Regions from separate parts of the Paenibacillus nanchangensis genome, predicted to be linked through region 2. Evidence: riboswitches for the same ligand, from Rfam matches in the RefSeq annotation. Region 2 holds a riboswitch; each other region holds the start of a gene.
What was found. A riboswitch is a leader RNA that binds a small molecule or an ion and turns the genes downstream of it on or off. The one in region 2 is predicted to bind cyclic di-GMP.
Positions count from the first base shown of each region.

Region 1: another riboswitch for cyclic di-GMP. It lies ahead of ACE6ED_RS24805 (S-layer homology domain-containing protein); the one in region 2 lies ahead of ACE6ED_RS06625 (anti-repressor SinI family protein).
Region 3: another riboswitch for cyclic di-GMP. It lies ahead of ACE6ED_RS21985 (LPXTG cell wall anchor domain-containing protein); the one in region 2 lies ahead of ACE6ED_RS06625 (anti-repressor SinI family protein).
Region 4: another riboswitch for cyclic di-GMP. It lies ahead of ACE6ED_RS22445 (glycosyl hydrolase); the one in region 2 lies ahead of ACE6ED_RS06625 (anti-repressor SinI family protein).

Region 1 is NZ_JBHOFD010000039.1:28,961-33,432, forward strand. It holds gene ACE6ED_RS24800 (DUF6531 domain-containing protein) at 1-492, opposite strand, end outside; gene ACE6ED_RS24805 (S-layer homology domain-containing protein) at 518-2,842, opposite strand; cyclic di-GMP riboswitch class I at 2,894-2,986, opposite strand; gene ACE6ED_RS24810 (hypothetical protein) at 3,902-4,216, opposite strand; partial or broken gene ACE6ED_RS24815 (transposase) at 4,385-4,472, opposite strand, start outside.
Region 2 is NZ_JBHOFD010000006.1:195,561-200,032, forward strand. It holds gene ACE6ED_RS06620 (2-oxoglutarate dehydrogenase E1 component) at 1-947, opposite strand, end outside; cyclic di-GMP riboswitch class I at 1,464-1,549, shown strand; gene ACE6ED_RS06625 (anti-repressor SinI family protein) at 1,577-1,729, shown strand; gene ACE6ED_RS06630 (helix-turn-helix domain-containing protein) at 1,843-2,172, opposite strand; gene ACE6ED_RS06635 (TasA family protein) at 2,364-2,981, opposite strand; gene sipW (signal peptidase I SipW) at 3,078-3,662, opposite strand; gene ACE6ED_RS06645 (hypothetical protein) at 3,662-4,472, opposite strand, start outside.
Region 3 is NZ_JBHOFD010000030.1:90,894-95,365, reverse strand. It holds gene ACE6ED_RS21985 (LPXTG cell wall anchor domain-containing protein) at 1-1,869, opposite strand, end outside; cyclic di-GMP riboswitch class I at 2,047-2,141, opposite strand; gene ACE6ED_RS21980 (GtrA family protein) at 2,567-2,971, opposite strand; gene ACE6ED_RS21975 (glycosyltransferase family 2 protein) at 2,961-3,962, opposite strand; gene ACE6ED_RS21970 (glycosyltransferase family 39 protein) at 4,181-4,472, opposite strand, start outside.
Region 4 is NZ_JBHOFD010000032.1:19,608-24,079, reverse strand. It holds gene ACE6ED_RS22455 (UDP-glucose dehydrogenase family protein) at 1-324, shown strand, start outside; gene ACE6ED_RS22450 (sugar phosphate nucleotidyltransferase) at 492-1,865, shown strand; cyclic di-GMP riboswitch class I at 2,005-2,085, shown strand; gene ACE6ED_RS22445 (glycosyl hydrolase) at 2,099-3,988, shown strand; gene ACE6ED_RS22440 (glycosyl hydrolase) at 4,271-4,472, shown strand, end outside.

The DNA.
Region 1 (4,472 bases), on a different contig from region 2:
ACTGCCAAGGATTTCAAAGCTGGCGATTTGGCCGTAATACACCCCCACGCCGTTGTATCCAGCAGGGGAAATACAAATGTTATAACGCCCTTCATCCAGCGGCACGCCCCCAATTGTGCCATCCCACTTGTATTCGTGAACGATGTATTCACCGTTTTTTTTCGTAGGATACACGCCGGTCGTGATCAAATCCCCAAGCAGCGGGGCCGACCCATCTCTTTGCGGCGTGCACAAATTGATGTTGGTCTCGTGAGATTCCTGGCCGTCATCCGCTGCGTTGAAACTGAACGAAATCACAGCTTCTCCGCTCCCCGGTTTTAGCTCACTCGGCTCAATCCGCATATTCGTCGCCGCAGAAGCCGACGATGTAAGCTTGTTAAGTCCCGGAAAAACCGGGATATATGATACAACCAGCAGCAGCGCAAGCATAAGGTTTACGCGGGCTTTCATCCGGCCGCTGCGCCACAGCCTTTTTAGCGTTCGGGATTTCATAGATTGGTCTCCTATCCGTTATGAGTTAGAGGAATTTCAACTCCGCCAGCAGCTTATAGATCAGAACTGCAGCCTCGGCTCTCGTGGAGGAAGCCTTAGGCTTCAAGAACTGTCCGCTGCCCTGGACAAGCTTCTTTTCCACCGCCGCAGCCGCAGAATCTTTTGCCCATTTACTGATTTGGTCACTGTCCTTGAATTTGGTGAGGCCAGCTCGTGCCTTGGCCAAGTCCGCAGCGGAGGCGGATATGCCGGTAGTGCCGATGCTGTCATTGGTGTCGATAGTTTCGGTAGTGTCGGCGGTTTCGGTAGTGGCGGTGGTACCGGTAGTGGCGGTGGTGGCGGTGGTACCGGTGATCTTCAGAGTGTCCGGTCCGTGCGCAGCGTTCATAGTGACCGTAGTGCTGTCGATTGCCCGCATCAGCATAACCATCATCTGTTCACGGGTCAGCGGATCATTACCATGAAAAAGCCCATTGTCCCCGGTCACAATCCCCGCCTCCGCTGCCGCTTCAACATAGGGGTAAGACCAGTGTACAGCTGGAATATCCCGGAAGGATGGTGTACCTGGCTGGCTCGGCGTACCCTCCTGACTTGGCGTAACCGGCTGACTCGGCGCACCCTCCTGACTTGGCCGCAGACCAAGAGCGGATACCAGCAGTTTGGTGAATTCGGCGCGGGTCACGCTGCCTTTTGGCTTATACAAGTTTCCGTTCATTCCGTTCACAATTCCTCTTGACGCCAGTACCTCTACATTGTGCCGTGCCCAGTGGCCCGCCAAATCGGTGAAATGCACATTGCGCAGCATGACCGCATACAATCCGGAGGCTGTGATTGGCGCATGGACAAAGTCCCGCTCCACTTCAGTTACACCAGCTATATAAGTCCAGGTGCCTTTAGCCGGATCGTAACTGTAGATTCCAAGCTTCTCCCGCTCCGAGACCCAAGGTTCTTCCTTCGGATACCGGATCGCGAGCTTGACCGGGAGCTGGAATGCAGCGTCCGATTGTACCTGCCAGACGGAGCCAGCCTTGAGCAGCTTCAGTCCGTTTGCATCCAGCAGCTCTTTTGTTTCCAGTTCCGCCTGAGCCAGACTTACGCCGGTATTGTCCGGGAAGGTGCCTGCCGCAATCTCCAGCCGCGCCCAGCCGTTTAGGACAGACAAAACGCCGCCTGTATTCCCAATGATCCGGCTGTCTTTGGCTCCACTAACTACGGGCACTTTAACATTTGGGTTGGAGCCCGGGGTTGTGGCGGTTCCCATTCCTGGTGCCGAACCTGGTTCCGGCGTTGGGCCAGGTTCTGGTGTCAGGCTTGGAGATGGGTTCGCGACATGTGTTGGAGTTGGCGCCGGGAAGTTGCGTTCTTTTAGATCCAAGGATTGGATGTTGTCGTCCTTAGTGCTGTACAGCAGCTTGTCCCCGCTAATGCCAATCAGCTTCGCCCCCGTTTCGATAGCGGGCAGCGGCGTCACTTTTGAGGTATTGAGATTTACCTGCTGCAGCACAGCTGCACCGTTTTCCTCCTGCTGAAATACCGCGTATTTTTCACCAATGAACATGTGTGCATAAGAGGTGCCGCCATCCTTCATTTCGGTGAGATCCACAGGCTGTGCCATCAGATCTTGAATATTCAGCAGCACGTACTTACTTCCGGCAGCGCCGTTTTTCTGTTTATACAGCACCTGACTGCCATTAAAAACAAACCAGTCGACGGTGTTTGCACCACCCAGACTCACCAGTGCACGTCTCACTCCGCTGTTCACGTTCAGCAGACTAAGTCCCCCGTCACGGGCATTTTTATAAACGACATTTCCACTGGCCAGCATGGGGAACCGTCCTTCGCCCAAGTCGGCTTCAGCGCCTGTTGCCAAGTCGTGATAAATCATGCTGCCGTAATGTTTGCGTTCATACCAGACTACACCTACTCCGTCCGTCGTCGGATTCCCATAGGAACCGGGCTGCTTGTTGAGTTTCGCGGGCTTCCCCGTCTCCAGGTTGGTACTGTAGATATCCCACTGGAGCGATCCCGCCGCCTCATTTCCTTTGTCCGCCCACACCACAATCGCGCCGTTCACATAAGGCGCATCTTTTGGGGACGGGCTGGAGGTGAGTCTCGTACTAGCACCATTGCTCTGATTCAGCGTATGTACCTGCTTGACCCCAGTCGCATCCTGTTCCAGCCAGACCAGCCTTTCTCCCGATACGCTGAAGTCCGTTTTCCCCGGATTCATACCGGCTGCCACAGCTTGATGCGTGTCTAGAACGCCGCTGAACAGACCTCCAATCATTGACACGGCCGCGAATACAGCGATGGCCGTCTGCGCTAACTTTTTTTTCCTTGCGAACCTCATCCACGTCTCTCCCTCAATGCTATTTGCAGGCACACCAAAAAACCAAGTGCCTTGAGCGGCCCGGCTGCCTTAACATCTTTTTGGGATGAAGTAGGCCCGTGGCTTTGCGTCTCCGACTTTCGTACGGATTTGCCTTTGTTCCAAACTCGGTTCTTTTGTCCCTATGTGTTTGTTTTAAAGTGTCTTTTGATGTATAGGACACTTTTAATATCGGAATTTATCCCTGTATAATAAAGATGTTCTATATTTTCCTTTTTTAGGGATGTTGGAAAAACTGAATTTATTTATCGTTTGATTCCACTTTGAGTCTGACGCAACGTTCTAATTTGACTCCTCTCACTCTGCAGGCGCTCCTGCAGTTTTCCAACATAAAAAACCTCCAGAGATATCTCCCTACCTAACAAATGGGATATCTCTTGAAGGTGCTATGATAAGTTTAGTTAAAGTTATGACTCGCAGAGTGTACTCTATTTTGTAGGGGCTTGGCTATCGTCTGTCGCCTATGGTTTTAATCTGCCATGTTAACAGGTATTATTATTTTTGAATGTTTAAAGAAACGTACACGATAAGCATCTCCCACAGTTACTTTAATGTACCCCGGAGCTAGGTAATATGTCTGAACTTTATCATCATCATTAACCCAAACTTTATCGCTCGCTCTAAATTGTTGTTGCCTTTTTATGACCGTAATTTTCTTCTCTTGGTACCCATCTAACACGTCTCTAGTTAGACAGTAGACATCCACACCCGCTACACATAAAGAAAAGATAGAGAATAGGATCAACAAATATAACACTAGTTTCTCCCAGAACTTATTCCACTTATTGCGGTTCCGTATGATTGCTAAGGGTAATTCGACAGCAAGGCAGTATATAAACAAGTACACTCGGATTGCTTCAAATAGCAGTATACGTTGTTCATAGGAATTATATTTAATACATATAGTCGTTATGCAAAAAACAAAGAGCAGTGCAAATATTATCCTTACTATATTTTTACTCTTCACATCTGTGCTTGACCTCCTTAGACAACTGCGCCAGATCTATTCGCGTTTTTATCTTAACGCATCAAGCTAACTGTTTCTGCCACTGCTACCGCCTCAACAATATAGTTTCGTACTTCACTGATGGACCGGGTTCTTTTAGAGAAATATGGATTTAACCAATCATCTATTTTCACTACAACCAATTTAAAACTCCCGTTCTTTAGATCAAACTCTGGATACCAACCCAAATCTAGAACATAAATATTGTTATATCGAACTTGAAGAATGTCTTCTTTAAACGACCAAATCTGCTCAGCGTATGAAAGATTATCTACAAAATCAAAATCGTTTAAAATAACCTTACCTGCTTTGAAGTCAAACTCCCCCAAAAGTCTCCCTCCTGTTCATTGCATCAGGCTTTATTTTTTGCTCCATCACTTTTCATCCCATCATTGATTAGTTTGTCTTCCTTAAAATCTGGGGCTATCGGTAGGGAAAATCTCTTGCCCTTCGTCACCTTGCGGAGTTGCCGGTGATAGCTTCTACCATGTGCGCAGGTTCAAGACGGTAAGCCAGAAATTTGAGGTCTCATTCTCCCCGATCCACATCCCCAGCACATCTTTATTCCTGTCCAGATCGACCCCA
Region 2 (4,472 bases):
GTCTGTACCGTCTTATTGTGATTTACGGAACGGTCAGCGCCCAGATGATATTTTACGTCTCCGCTCCATCCGTAGTTAATGCCCATGGATCCTTCGGAAGGGAACAGGTCCTTGTTCGGCGAATGGTGGAATTCGGAGAAAATGATTTCATATGGTTTGCCCAAAATATGGGCCAGCACGTTCAGGCGCCCGCGGTGCGCCATGCCCATTAGTATATGCTCCGCTCCGTCGTCCGCTGCGGCGCGCACCACCTCATCCAGCATCGGTACAAGGCAGTCGTTGCCTTCGATGCTAAACCGCTTCTGGCCGACGAAGGTCCGGTGCAGGAACGTTTCGAACTGCTCCACCTCAACCAGCCGCTTCAGCAGGGCCTTGCGTTCTTCCAGGGTCAGCACGGCCTGCGGTTCGGTGGTCTCCGCCTGCTGGTTCAGCCAGCGAAGCTCCTGTTCGTCGCGTATATGGCCGAACTCGTAGGCGATGGTCCGGGTGTAGCTCCGTTTCATCAGGTTGACGGCGTCCCAGCCGGTCTTGATATTCTCCGGCGCGTTCTCCCAGATCAGCGAAGCGGGCAGCGCTTCGAGATCCTCCCGCGTCAGCTCGTAGGTGGCCGGATCCAGATATTTGGCCATGGAGCTGTCCGGCTTGCCGAGCGGATCGATGTCCGCGGTCAGATGGCCGTAGATGCGGATGTTCGCCATCAGCTTGGAGGCGCGGACGGCTTTGCGCAGCAGCCCGGGGTCGGGCGACGCGGTGCCTGCCGTGCCGGCCGGCTGGACGGCGGACGGTGTCATCGGAGGTGGGCCTGAGCGTTCGAATAGCTCACGGTAGTTGCTCTCGACGGACGACGGATCGTTTACGTATTGCTCATATTTTTCCTGAATGTACCCCAGATTGGGTCCGTAATAGTGGCTCCATGCGGATGGAGAGAAGGGTTCCTTGGCTGCCATTGAATGCATCCTCCTAGGGAATGGCCCGGAGTCCGCTGACAGGCGGGTTGTCCGGACGTCAATGTTTGCGTTTACATTCGTTGTCGCACATCGGTGAAAATTCGCTTGCTGATGTCTCCTTCATTGTGCTCTTTTCAAGGAAGGGAATCAATTCATACTTTCGTAAGGACCAATCGCAAAACGGCATGGTTCAGTACAGCATCCCGGGACAGACCGCTGTCATGTCCCATCATAACCATTTACCCAATTTTACGAAAAAAATGCAGTTGATGCTTGAAAATGGGTCTTTAAGTTTTTATAGTAAGATTAGACTCCTAGAAAAATACAAACCTATAAAAGATTGATATGACTTTAGGCATAGCAGAGCGGCCGGCGATTCCCATATTCCCCGCTCATCCTGCTTTTCCCGCGCGAATATGCCAAAGTACGGCGAACAGGAAGCGACATACTTTGCCGCTTGCGTCCGCTATAATTGAATTGCATCAAGACGGCATGCAGATCCTTGCGCTCAAGGGTCCAGTAAAAGGGTAAACCTGCCGAAAGGCAGGGGCACAAAGTCTCGGGTCTAAGGTAGAATCTACTATGACGGCCGGACTGCCTGGGGACATAAAATCTTAGGAGGAGATTTTTTGAACAAGTCCAACCAGGGTAAAGTCGGAGAGTTCCAGACGGCGGATCTGGATCTCGAATGGGTGCAGCTGCTGCTGACAGCCAAACGCGCGGGAATCCGCGCCGAAGAGATCCGGAGGTTCTTCCTCGATAAGGGACCGAGATTGTTGTAAGGCTGACGGGGAGCTACATACACCAAAGAGGCAGAGCGGCGCGGCGCTCTGCCTCTTTGGTGCGGGTCCGGATCCCTGCGGCGGAATCGTCCATCCGCATAAGGTTCGTAAATTCAATCCTTTTGCTCCAGCTTCCACTTCTGATACTCCAGAAACTCCTTGAATTCCCGCTTGCTGACTCCGGAAGCCATCGCCTCCTGCACAAGCCTGAACCAATCCGCGTCCAGCGGTTCTTCCTCGGTGTCCGGAGCCTCTCCGTACAGCAGCGTGTGAATGGATACCTGCAGCGCTTCGGCGATTTTCTCTATAAACTGGATAGAGGGGTTGGACTGGATGTTCCGTTCAACGTTGCTTAGGTAGGATTTGGCCACATCCGCCCTGTCCGCAAGCTCGGACAAGGACAAGCCCTTTTCCAGCCGAAGCTGGTGGATGCGCTGGCCCATGTTATCTGGCAAGATGATTACGCCCCTCCGTAAAAAATTTGATCTCATTATATCAAATTTCACGAGGTAATAGAAACGGTGCCGGCCGGCCTATACCGGTTATTCCCGGGTATGCCCGGAGGAAAAAAACATCCCGGTCCGTATGCCGGAAGCCGGGATGTGTGGTGCTGCCGCTGGGATAAACGGGCAGATTAGTTCTCGTTGTAAATTTTTCCTTCGCCTTGTTTGGCTTCGAAGTCCCAAGTCAGTTCCAGTTTGTCTTTCTGGAAGTGGTTTTGGTCCTGGTTGTTCTCCACGAATTCGAAGGCTACTGCAAAGCTGTCGGACGTTCCGGCCTTGATGCCGCTGCGTTCGGTCCAGATTTGATCCAGGCCGGTATTTTTGACCAGGTCCGGCGTCAGGTTCTTGAGCTCGGCCAGCGTTGTTTCATATACCACCAGCTCGGGCGTAATGATTGTGCCTTTATCGTTATTTTTCAGGAATTTAACTTTGATGAATTGGTTCAGGTCCGCGCCGTTGTTATTGTTGCCTTCGTCGGTTACCACAGTTTTGGTGCGGAGCAGGATGCTGCCGATGTCCAGCGTGCCGGAGTTGTTCAGCTTGAACTTCTTGAGCACGATATCGCCCGGTTTCAGGTTGTTTAAGTTGATCAAGACGGAGGGATCGGACGTAAGGTCAAGCGTACCGGCCGCGAAAGTCGCCGTGCTGGTGGCGGTGTCGCTAAAGTAAGCGTAAGTTCCTCCTCCGATGAGGGAAAGACCCAGTGCTGCGGATGCGATGCTAAGACCCAGTGTTTTTTTGATACCCATTTGTAAAATTCCTCCTTGAATATGTGGTTGGATGGATGAAGCTTTATATTGTGCTCCTCGTCCGGTAAGCGGCGGGAGGGACAATCGGCTGGTAAGTTACTTCAGTCCTTCGGGAGAAGGCTGGGACAAATCCGCGTGTTTTTTCTCTAGTTCGGAGACGGCCTTCCAGGACGTATACAGGGCGTAGATTAACAGCATCGCCCCGGGGACGATCATCAGCAGCACGCTGCCTGTTTTGGATGCCGCAAAATTCATCGCATAGCCGACATAAGGAATCGTGATGCCTTTGTATTCGGCAACGACATTTCTGGAGCTGACCGGCGCTACATCAGGGGCGTCGTTGTTGTCGCCTTTGGTGCGGTAGACTGCTTCGCCTGTGGCTTCATTTCGTTCCGCTTCGATCACGCGGTGGGTGACCAGCAGGTTCTCTTCGTTAAGAAAGGTGATGACATCACCAGGCTGAAACCGGGTCATATCCCCTCCAGGCTCCAGCGCCACAATTGAACCGGTGTGAATGCCCGGCTCCATGGAGCCGGATAGGACGGTTTTGATCTGATAGCCGAAGAAGGACGGCTCTCCGCCGGATGCCTTGGAAATCACGACAGCGACGACGGTGATGAAAAAAATCAGCGACAGCAGCGCGGTCAAAATGCGGCCGGACCATAGTTTGACTTGTGCCATTAGGGGGTTGCCTCCTTGGATTGGGCGGTATCGGATTGCTTCGGCTGAGCTTCATCCGGAGCGCCTGCCGCGGCAGGCACGGCCGCAGACGACGGGCTGTTCCCGGATGGATGCTCCGCCAGGGGCTGCTTCGCCGGGGCCTGACCCGCGGCGGCTGGCTCTTGGCTGATATTACCGGAAGCATCGGTTGGCTTAGTTACGTTGTTATGAGAATCAGCTTCCTGAGATTTTGCTTCGGGTGCGGCTGGATCGCCCGGGCCGGATGGAGAATGGCCGGAGGAAGCGGCGGGGCTGTCGTCAACCGCAGGTGAAGAAGAAGGTGAAGGCGAAGGAGACGGGGAAGGGGAAGACTTCGGAGGCTTCTCCGTGCCGGCATCTTTGCCGGACCCCGCTGTATCCGGGCCGCCAGCAGACTGCCCGCTTTCCGCGCCTTTGCTTGCATCAGCCTTGCCGGTTTCGCCGCCAGGCTGATTGCCCCCGGCATCTCCGCCGCCGGTGTGATCGCCTGAGCCGTCATGCCCGCCGGGTTTCTCCGTTCCTCCGCGGTCATCCGCTTTGCCGGCGTCATCCGCGGGCTTGCCGTCTTTGCCGTCTCCGCCTTGACCGGCTTCTCCGGATTTTTCTCCGGCTTTTTCTTCCGCCGGATGCGGTCCGGCCTGCTCCTTCTCCAGCCGCAGCCGTTCCTCTTCTTTGAGCCGGGCCTGTTCTTCCCGGAGCCGCTCCTCTTCCTTGCGTTTGGTCTCTTCCAGCTCTTTCGTCAGCCGCAGCCGTTCTTCGGTGAAGCGGTCCAGCTCCGCCTGCTGGGCGGCT
Region 3 (4,472 bases), on a different contig from region 2:
AGGAGGTGTCTCGTCAGGTATAACGACGACTCCCGGTACGCTGTCAGTTGGTACCGGCCCGCCCACCTCTACTGGTTGTTCCGACCCGCCCGCAGGAGGCGTCTCGTCAGGTATAACGATGACTCCCGGTACGCTGTCAGTCGGTGCCGGCGAAGCTGGTATCCAGCCTGGCGGAACTGGTGTCGGGGTTGGCTCTACCGACGGGATTGGCGTCGGGGTTGGCTCCACCGACGGGATTGGCGTCGGCGTTGGCTCCACCGACGGGATTGGCGTCGGCGTTGGCTCCACCGACGAACTCGGCGTCGGCGTTGGTGCCACCGACGGAGTTGGCGTCGGCGTTGGCTCCACCGACGGACTCGGCGTCGGGGTTGGCTCCACCGACGGACTCGGCGTCGGGGTTGGCTCCACCGACGGGATCGGCGTCGGCGTTGGTTCCGCCGACGGAGTTGGCGTCGGTGTTGGTTCTACCGACGGGATTGGCGTCGGGGCTGGTGCCACCGACGGACTTGGCGTCGGTGTTGGCTCCACCGACGGACTCGGCGTCGGTGTCGGCGCTACCGACGGACTTGGCGTCGGTGTCGGCGCTACCGACGGACTCGGCGTCGGCGTTGGCTCCACCGACGGACTTGGCGTCGGTGTCGGCGCTACCGACGGACTTGGCGTCGGGGTTGGCTCCACCGACGGACTCGGCGTCGGTGTCGGCGCTACCGACGGACTTGGCGTCGGTGTCGGCGCTACCGACGGAGTTGGCGTCGGTGTCGGCTCCACCGACGGACTTGGCGTCGGTGTCGGCGCTACCGACGGAGTTGGCGTCGGTGTCGGCTCCACCGACGGTGTTGGCGTCGGTGTTGGTGCCACCGACGGAGTTGGCGTCGGCGTTGGTGCCACCGACGGTGTTGGCGTCGGCGTTGGCTCCGCCGACGGACTTGGCGTCGGTGTTGGCTCCACCGACGGGATTGGCGTCGGTGTTGGCTCCACCGACGGGATTGGCGTCGGCGTTGGCTCCGCCGACGGACTTGGCGTCGGTGTTGGCTCCACCGACGGAGTTGGCGTCGGGGTTGGCTCCACCGACGGGATTGGCGTCGGCGTTGGCTCCACCGACGGGATTGGCGTCGGGGTTGGCTCCACCGACGGACTTGGCGTCGGTGTCGGCGCTACCGACGGACTTGGCGTCGGTGTCGGCGCTACCGACGGACTCGGCGTCGGTGTTGGCTCCACCGACGGGATTGGCGTCGGCGTTGGTGCCACCGAAGGACTCGGCGTCGGTGTCGGTGCCGCCGACGGACTTGGCGTCGGTGTTGGTGCCGCCGACGGACTCGGCGTCGGCGTTGGTGCCACCGACGGAATTGGCGTCGGTGTTGGTGCCACCGACGGTGTTGGCGTCGGCGTTGGCTCCGCCGACGGGATTGGCGTCGGTGTTGGCTCCACCGACGGGATTGGCGTCGGCGTTGGTGCCACCGTTGGACTCGGTGTTGGCTCCACCGAAGGCGTCGGTGTCACTGTTGGGCTCGGCGTTGGCTCCACCGAAGGCGTTGGTTCCACCGTTGGGCTTGGCTTTGGTGTCAGCTTATAACATTTAATGAAGAGCCAGGAGGCATCGTACAGCTCGGACAACGGAACGCCGTTGATCAGCAGGTATTTACAGGTCCAGCGTTCCCCGTCTATTATCTTTTCCGTCCAGTCCGACCAGGAAACATCAACCAGCGGGATTTCCGGGAACAAAATGGCTACAGCCTCCTGCCATTTATCGTCCCACTCCTCCGGAAAACCCCCAGGATAACTGCTCTGTGCCCGCGCGGAACCGGCAGACCCCAACGTCAGGATCAAAGCCAGCGCTACAGAAAGGAGCGATTTCCCTCTTTTTTTCATGCATTCAACTCCAATACAAATCGATTAGTTGTCAAACCCCCGCCTATACAACCGCCGGTTCGGCGGTCTGGTGCCAAGCCTGCCCTCCTTCCTCTCACTGGAGTAAACCCCTACAGAATGCGATTGCCCGAAATCAGGGTAAAGGACCACACAAAAAAGACCGCCAGAAACGAAGTTCATGGCGGTCGGACGATCATTGCACCGGGTTGGGTCGGCACGGCAGATTCCAGACTTTGCGTCCCACCCTTTCGGATGGTTTGCGTTTACATGTTTAAAATATGTATTTGTGTGAGATGTAAGCGATTCTGGCTGCGGACAAACTCATACTTTAAATCCATGCATCTCTTCTCAGCCAAGGACAAACTGCCTAGACCCTGCTCCCCTTGACTCCTTACCCTTGTACAGTATATAAACCGGATATTTTTATTTTAAACAGTTAAAATTTAGGGAGTATAATCCAAAGTCTGCTCCGGGGAAATGGCGCCTGTAAGCGGTCTGACGACCGTGAAATATCAGCCTGCCCATGATCTGAAAGTTCTTATTCATTCGGAAGAAGCAGGCCTTTTACGGCTTCCCCACTTCTGCAAGCCTCCTGTATGCGGCAGGAGATGAGGGCTGGATTGGCGTTTTGGTGTCCAGCAGACGGATCAGACGAGGGTAAAAAAAAGACCCTCTGCAAAGAGGGCCGGCAATCCGGTCAAAATACCCATTTTCGGCTTCCGACAAAATTTATCACCACGGTTACTCCGGTGACCAGAACCTTGGACAGCAGAACCTGCATGCCCAGCCGGTCAGTCAAAACATGCATCAGCAACAGCGAAACTCCGAGACTGACCAGATTAAGCAATATAAACTTAACCAGCTGCATCCGGTCAAAGGAGGCCTGATCCGCTTTCTGGCGGTCACGGAAGGTGACTTTTTTATTGAGGATAAAGCTGTTCGCCGTCCCCGCGCTGTAGGAAATAACTTGAGCAATCGCATATCCGGCTCCCGCAGCGCTCAGTAGAGTAAACACCGCAAAATCCACCAGCGTATTCAGCAGGCCAACGGCATTAAACTTCAGGAATTGAATGGCGGCTGTGCGCAGACTATTATCGGACATTGGCGTTCTCCCGCTTCGAAGTCCCGCTGTGCCCTTCCTGCTGCGGCCCTTCCTGCGTCTCGGGATACCCCTTCGTTTCGCGTACAATGTACAGCGGCCGGTCCTTTGCCTCATCGTAAATCCGGCCGATGTATTCGCCGATCACGCCAAGCAGCATCAGCACAATGCCGTTAAACAGGAGGTTAATGCCGACAATGGACGACCATCCCGGCTCGTTCCGGGAAGTAAAAAGCTTCTGGTACACGACGATAAACAAATAGATAAAGCTCGACAACGAGAGAAAAAAGCCTACGTACGTGGCGATTTTGAGCGGCTTGTGCGAAAAGGAGGTAATGCCGTCCAGCGCAAACCGGATCATTTTCTTCAGCGGATATTTTGTTTCTCCGGCAAATCGTTCCTCCCGCACGTATTCGACCATCGTCTGCCGGAAGCCTACCCAGCTGACCAAGCCCCGGACATACCGGTTTTTCTCTTTCAAGCCGCGGAGCACGTCGCACACCTTGCGGTCGATCAGGCGGAAATCCCCCGTGTCGGTCGGTATATCGACGCTGGTCATGCTCCGGAGCAGCCGGTAGAACAGCTTTGCGGTAACTTTTTTGAACAGCGTCTCCCCGTGACGTTTCAGCCGCTTCGCATATACGACCTCGTACCCTTCCTTCCACTTGTCAATCATCTGTAAAATGATTTCGGGCGGGTCCTGAAGATCGGCGTCGATCACCACCACCGCATCGCCTTGGGCATAATCCATTCCTGCGGTAATCGCAACCTGGTGCCCAAAGTTGCGGGAAAAATCAATCAGCTTGACGTTTGCGTCCCTGCTGCTGATTTCCTGCATGATCTCCACCGTCCGGTCGCGGCTGCCGTCGTTGACGAACACCAGCTCATACGGATCTCCGCAGCCGTCCATCACCTTTTTCAGCCGCTCGTACGTATGGGCGATAACCAATTCTTCATTATACATAGGGATGATGACACTGTATCTTACTTTCATTCCTAGGCCTCCTAATAAGCCATAAAATTCTAACGGCCGGCAGGCCGCGGTGCCGGTTCACCTGCAGCGGCCTGTACGTTCTTCCTCGATTCGCCAGCAGCCATCAGCCGGCCTGGCTGTACAGGGAAAGGAGCGTACCGCCCCCTTCCCTGTCATCTTCTATGAGGTTATCGGCCAGCCGCGCTTTACCTGGCTGCCGGCTGATCCAGCATAGCCCGTCAGAACAACCAGCTTGGGAACCACCGGAGCGCGCCGGTGACGTAATTTCCGCTGACCTGCATACCCGAAAGTGCCGGATAAAACAGGATAAACAGCAGTCCGGCAAGCGCCGCGAAGCCATATCGGATGTAACGCGACTTCGATTCCGGCAATCTTCCGTCAAGCAGCTTCATAATGTACACGATCGACAGAATGATGAACGGTACCATGGCAAAATAATGATAAATGAACGTTTCCCGCGGCACCAGCATCCATGGCACATATTGCGAGAAAAACGCGATCCAAATCATG
Region 4 (4,472 bases), on a different contig from region 2:
GGCGCAATCGTCAAACTGTATGATCCAATCGCTGCAGACAAGTTCCGTGAGCAATACGATCATCCGCAGCTCCGGTGGTGCGTAAGTGCGGAAGAAGCAGCGGCGGGCAGCGACGCGGTTTGCCTCCTGACGGATTGGAGCGTATTCAAGGACATCGACCTGCACCTCCTTGCGCCGACGATGCGGCGGCAGGTGCTGATCGACGGACGTAACGTGTATACGAAAGAGCAAATCGAGGGCACGGGGCTGGAATACCATTCGGTCGGCCGCCCGCAGATGGGCGGACTGAGCGGCATGTCCCGCAGTATGGCGGGAGCGCTGTAGGCATTGCGGGCTGACACTGCAGCGGATATGACCGGAAGTGCAAATCTGCCGCAGTGCCAGCTCCGCCTAGCCTGTACATTTTCAGCTCAATCCATTGATAGACTGACCAATGAAATGGCAGCAAAAGCGGCAGGCCCGCTTATAACGAACGATCAGGAGGGTTCACTATGAAACTGGTTCTTTTATCGGGCGGTTCGGGCAAACGCCTGTGGCCGCTGTCCAACGACTCGCGGTCCAAGCAGTTCTTGAAAGTATTGGAGGGGCCTACGGGCCAGCCGGAGTCGATGGTGCAGCGGGTATGGCGGCAGCTGACCGAAACCGGACTCGCAGACTCTTCGTACCTGGCTACCGGCCGGGGGCAGGTGGAGATGATTCAGAGCCAGCTTGGCGCCGAGGTGCCGATCATCGTAGAGCCTGAGCGGCGGGACACCTTCCCGGCGATTGCGCTGACCGCCAGCTATCTGTATTCCATGGAAGGCGTGTCGCCGGACTCCGCCGTGGCAATTTTGCCGGTTGATCCGTATGTGGAGTCCTCCTTTTTCGAAAGCGTGGCGCTGCTGGAGCAGACGATGCGGGAGAGCGGAGCGAACCTTGCGCTGATGGGCGTAGTTCCGGAACTCGCATCGGAGAAATACGGATACATTATCCCGGCCGAGCCCGACGGAGCCGAGCGCGGTTACCTGAAAGTCAGCCATTTTCAGGAGAAGCCGGACCGCAAGCTGGCGCAGGAGCTAATCTCCCGCGGGGCGCTCTGGAACTGCGGCGTGTTCGCTTTCCGTTTGGGGTATCTGCTTGATATTCTCCAGCGCAAGGGACTGCCGCTCAATTATGAGGAGATGCAGAAGCAATACAAGCTGCTTGCGTCGATCAGCTTCGATTACGAAGTGGTGGAAAAAGAGGAAAACATCGTCGTTCTCCCCTATAACGGATTTTGGAAGGACCTTGGCACCTGGAATACGTTGACCGAGGAAATGTCCCGAAATCAGCTGGGCCGGGGCGTGCTGACGGAAGATTCAAGCTCCAGCTGCCTGATCAACGAGCTGGACATTCCGATCACCGTGATCGGCGCCCAAGATCTGATTGTGGCGGCCAGTCCCGACGGGATTCTGGTTACCAGCAAATCGGAGAGCCCGCGGATCAAAGAAGTGCTGAAGGGCATCGAGCAGCGGCCGATGTACGAAGAGCGGCGCTGGGGACATTACCGGGTTATCGATTATGTGAAATATGAAGAGGGGAACGAGGTCCTGACGAAACGCATCCGGATTAAAGAGGGGAAAAACATCAGCTACCAGCTGCACCGCAAACGCAGCGAAATCTGGACGATTATCAGCGGCGAGGCCAGCGTCATTCTGAATGAGCGGCTGCATCAAGTGAAAGCCGGGGACGTCGTCCGGATTCCCGAAGGCACCAAACACAGCATCCTGGCACTGACGGATGTGGAGTTTATCGAGGTACAGACCGGCTCCGAGCTGGTGGAGGAAGACAACATCCGGATTTGCCTGGAGTGGGACGATATAGTTCTACAGCAGTTTATTTCATAAGTCAAAAACATATTATTACCCGAAAAAACCGGGACTGAAACAGAAAAACGTGCGACTAATTAACCATTTTTGAATTTTGCACTAAAACGAAAACTAAATAGGTCGATAACATACGGTAAGAAGGATGAATCCTTCCAAAATACGACAAAGGCAAACCTGTCGAAAGGCAGGGACGCAAAGCTATAGGGCCTTTCGCAAGAGTGGCAGCCTGGCTACCGAAAGGAAGATGATTTTTGAACGCTTACCGTTTGTTTCGACCTCTGTGCAGAATTTTGTCGATTGCTCTGCTTGCTGCTGTAATACCGGTGGGAGCCGGCGCTTTTCCGTCCGCTGCATCGGCGGCCGTTGAGCCCGGTACTCCAGTTAATGCTTCCGCTTCGCCTGAAGCGGTGAAGCTGCTTCAGTACTTGACGTCCATCTCCGGGAAAAGCACGCTGACAGGGCAACACGATTACCTGGAAAGCCCGGATGAGTTCAATAATAAGCTGAAGAACACCAGCGGAAAGTTTGCCGCTCTGCATGGTTATGAGATTGGAGCCATCAGCGGACAGTCCGAAAGCGGCGTCGCCTGGTACCGCCAGAATGTGGTGAATAGCGCCATCAACTGGCACAAAAACGGCGGCGTAGTCGCCATGACCTTTCACGCGAATCTGCCGGGAACGTCTTATGACTGGTCCAATGTGTCCAGAAGTCTCAGCCAGGCGGAGTTTAATAAATATGTAACGCCAGGTACGGCGCAGTACAACAGCCTGATCAACGAACTGGATAAAGTGGCCGTATCACTGAAACAACTCCGCGATGCCGACGTGCCCGTGCTGTGGAGACCGTATCACGAAATGAACGGCGGCTGGTTCTGGTGGGGCCAAAAAACAAATTTTGCCGCACTTTGGAACATCATGTACGACCGGTTCGTTAATGTGCACAAACTGAACAACCTGCTGTGGGTGTGGAGCCCAAATGCTCCAAACGCCTGGTCTGACGCCTACTCGCTGACCTACCCGGGAGCGAGCAAGGTGGACATTCTCGCCGCCGACATTTATGAGAACGACTATAAGCAGAGCCATTACGACGGCCTGCTGGCCTTGGCGGCCGGCAAACCGATCGCCATCGGGGAGAACGGCGAAATGCCGAACCTCACCACCCTGTCCAAAACGCAGAGCAAGTGGGCGTTTATGATGACTTGGGGCAAGATGCTGTACGAAAAGAATTCTACCGATACCATTAAAGGCTTTATGGGCAGCAGTCAAACGCTGACGAGAGACGAGTTTACAGCCGCTTTGACGGCGCTGCCGAGCCCGACGCCGAAACCAAGCCCGACACCGACGCCGAGCCCGAGCGTATCGCCAAGCCCGACACCGACGCCGAGTCCGAGCATATCGCCGAGCCCAACGCCGAAACCGAGCCCGAGTGTATCGCCAAGCCCGGCGCCGGTGCCGAGCCCGAGTGTATCGCCAAGCCCGGCGCCGACACCGAGTCCAAGTGTAGCACCAAGTCCGACGCCGGTGCCAAGTCCAAGTGTAGCGCCAAGTCCGACGCCGGTGCCGAGCCCAAGCGTGATGCCGAGCCCGACGCCGGTACCGAGCCCAAGCGTGATGCCGAGCCCGGCCCCTATGCCGGAGCCATCCGCACCGGTTCAGGCTCCGCTGCCGGACAGCCCGCAAAAACCGGCCCCGGCTGAACCCGAGCCGGTGTACGCAGCCGGACTGATGGCCGAGTATTTCAATAACAAGACGCTTTCCGATTCACCGGTTCTGGTCAGAACGGATGCGGCAATCAATTTCAACTGGAGACAAGCCAGTCCGGACGCCGCGCTTGGCGCCGATAACTTCTCGGTCCGTTGGACCGGAACAATCAAGCCGAAATACAGCGAGACCTACAAATTCTACATGCAAGCGGACGATGGCGTCCGGTTATGGATCGACGGCCAGCTGATTATCGACGGCTGGGTCAAACAGAGCGGTGTGGAGCGCTCCGGAACGATCGCCCTTACCGCCGGTCAAATGCACGATATCAAAGTGGAATATTTTGAGAACCAGGGAGACGCCAGCGCAAAAATGATTTGGGAAAGCCCAAGCCAGCCCTGGACCACTGTACCGGCATCCGCCCTGTTTTCGCTTCAATAATGCAGCCGGGCCCTTAAAGGGCCTGTCCGCGTTTTCGTTGGGATAAAAAAAAGGAGTCTCAAGCTCTTTCAGCAGCAGTCCGGTTTTTGCTGCCCTGCTGATTCCAACGAAACGCTGCGGACCTGCGAGTCGATACCTGCCAGGGCGTTAGAAGCAATCTTATCCGCGGTTTTGTAGGCCCTGCTATCCGGCAGGGCTACTGAACTATCGGGTCCCGCTTTCGCGAGAGGACTGCCGGATGCCGTTAAAAAGGCAGCCGGCGGTTCGGCCACCGAAAGGAAGATGACTTTGAACACGAAGCGTATGTACCGACTATTTAGCACCGTGCTCCCTATACTTGTGGTACTTAGCCTGCTCCCTTGGGGCGAAGGTTCAAAGCCCGATACGCCGGCGGAAGGGGAGGTCCCTGTCCCGGCGCGTACCGGTGCGGCTGTGCCTTCCGGCCAGCCGGTCAAGCCGATTAACCCCGATGCTTCGCCCGAAG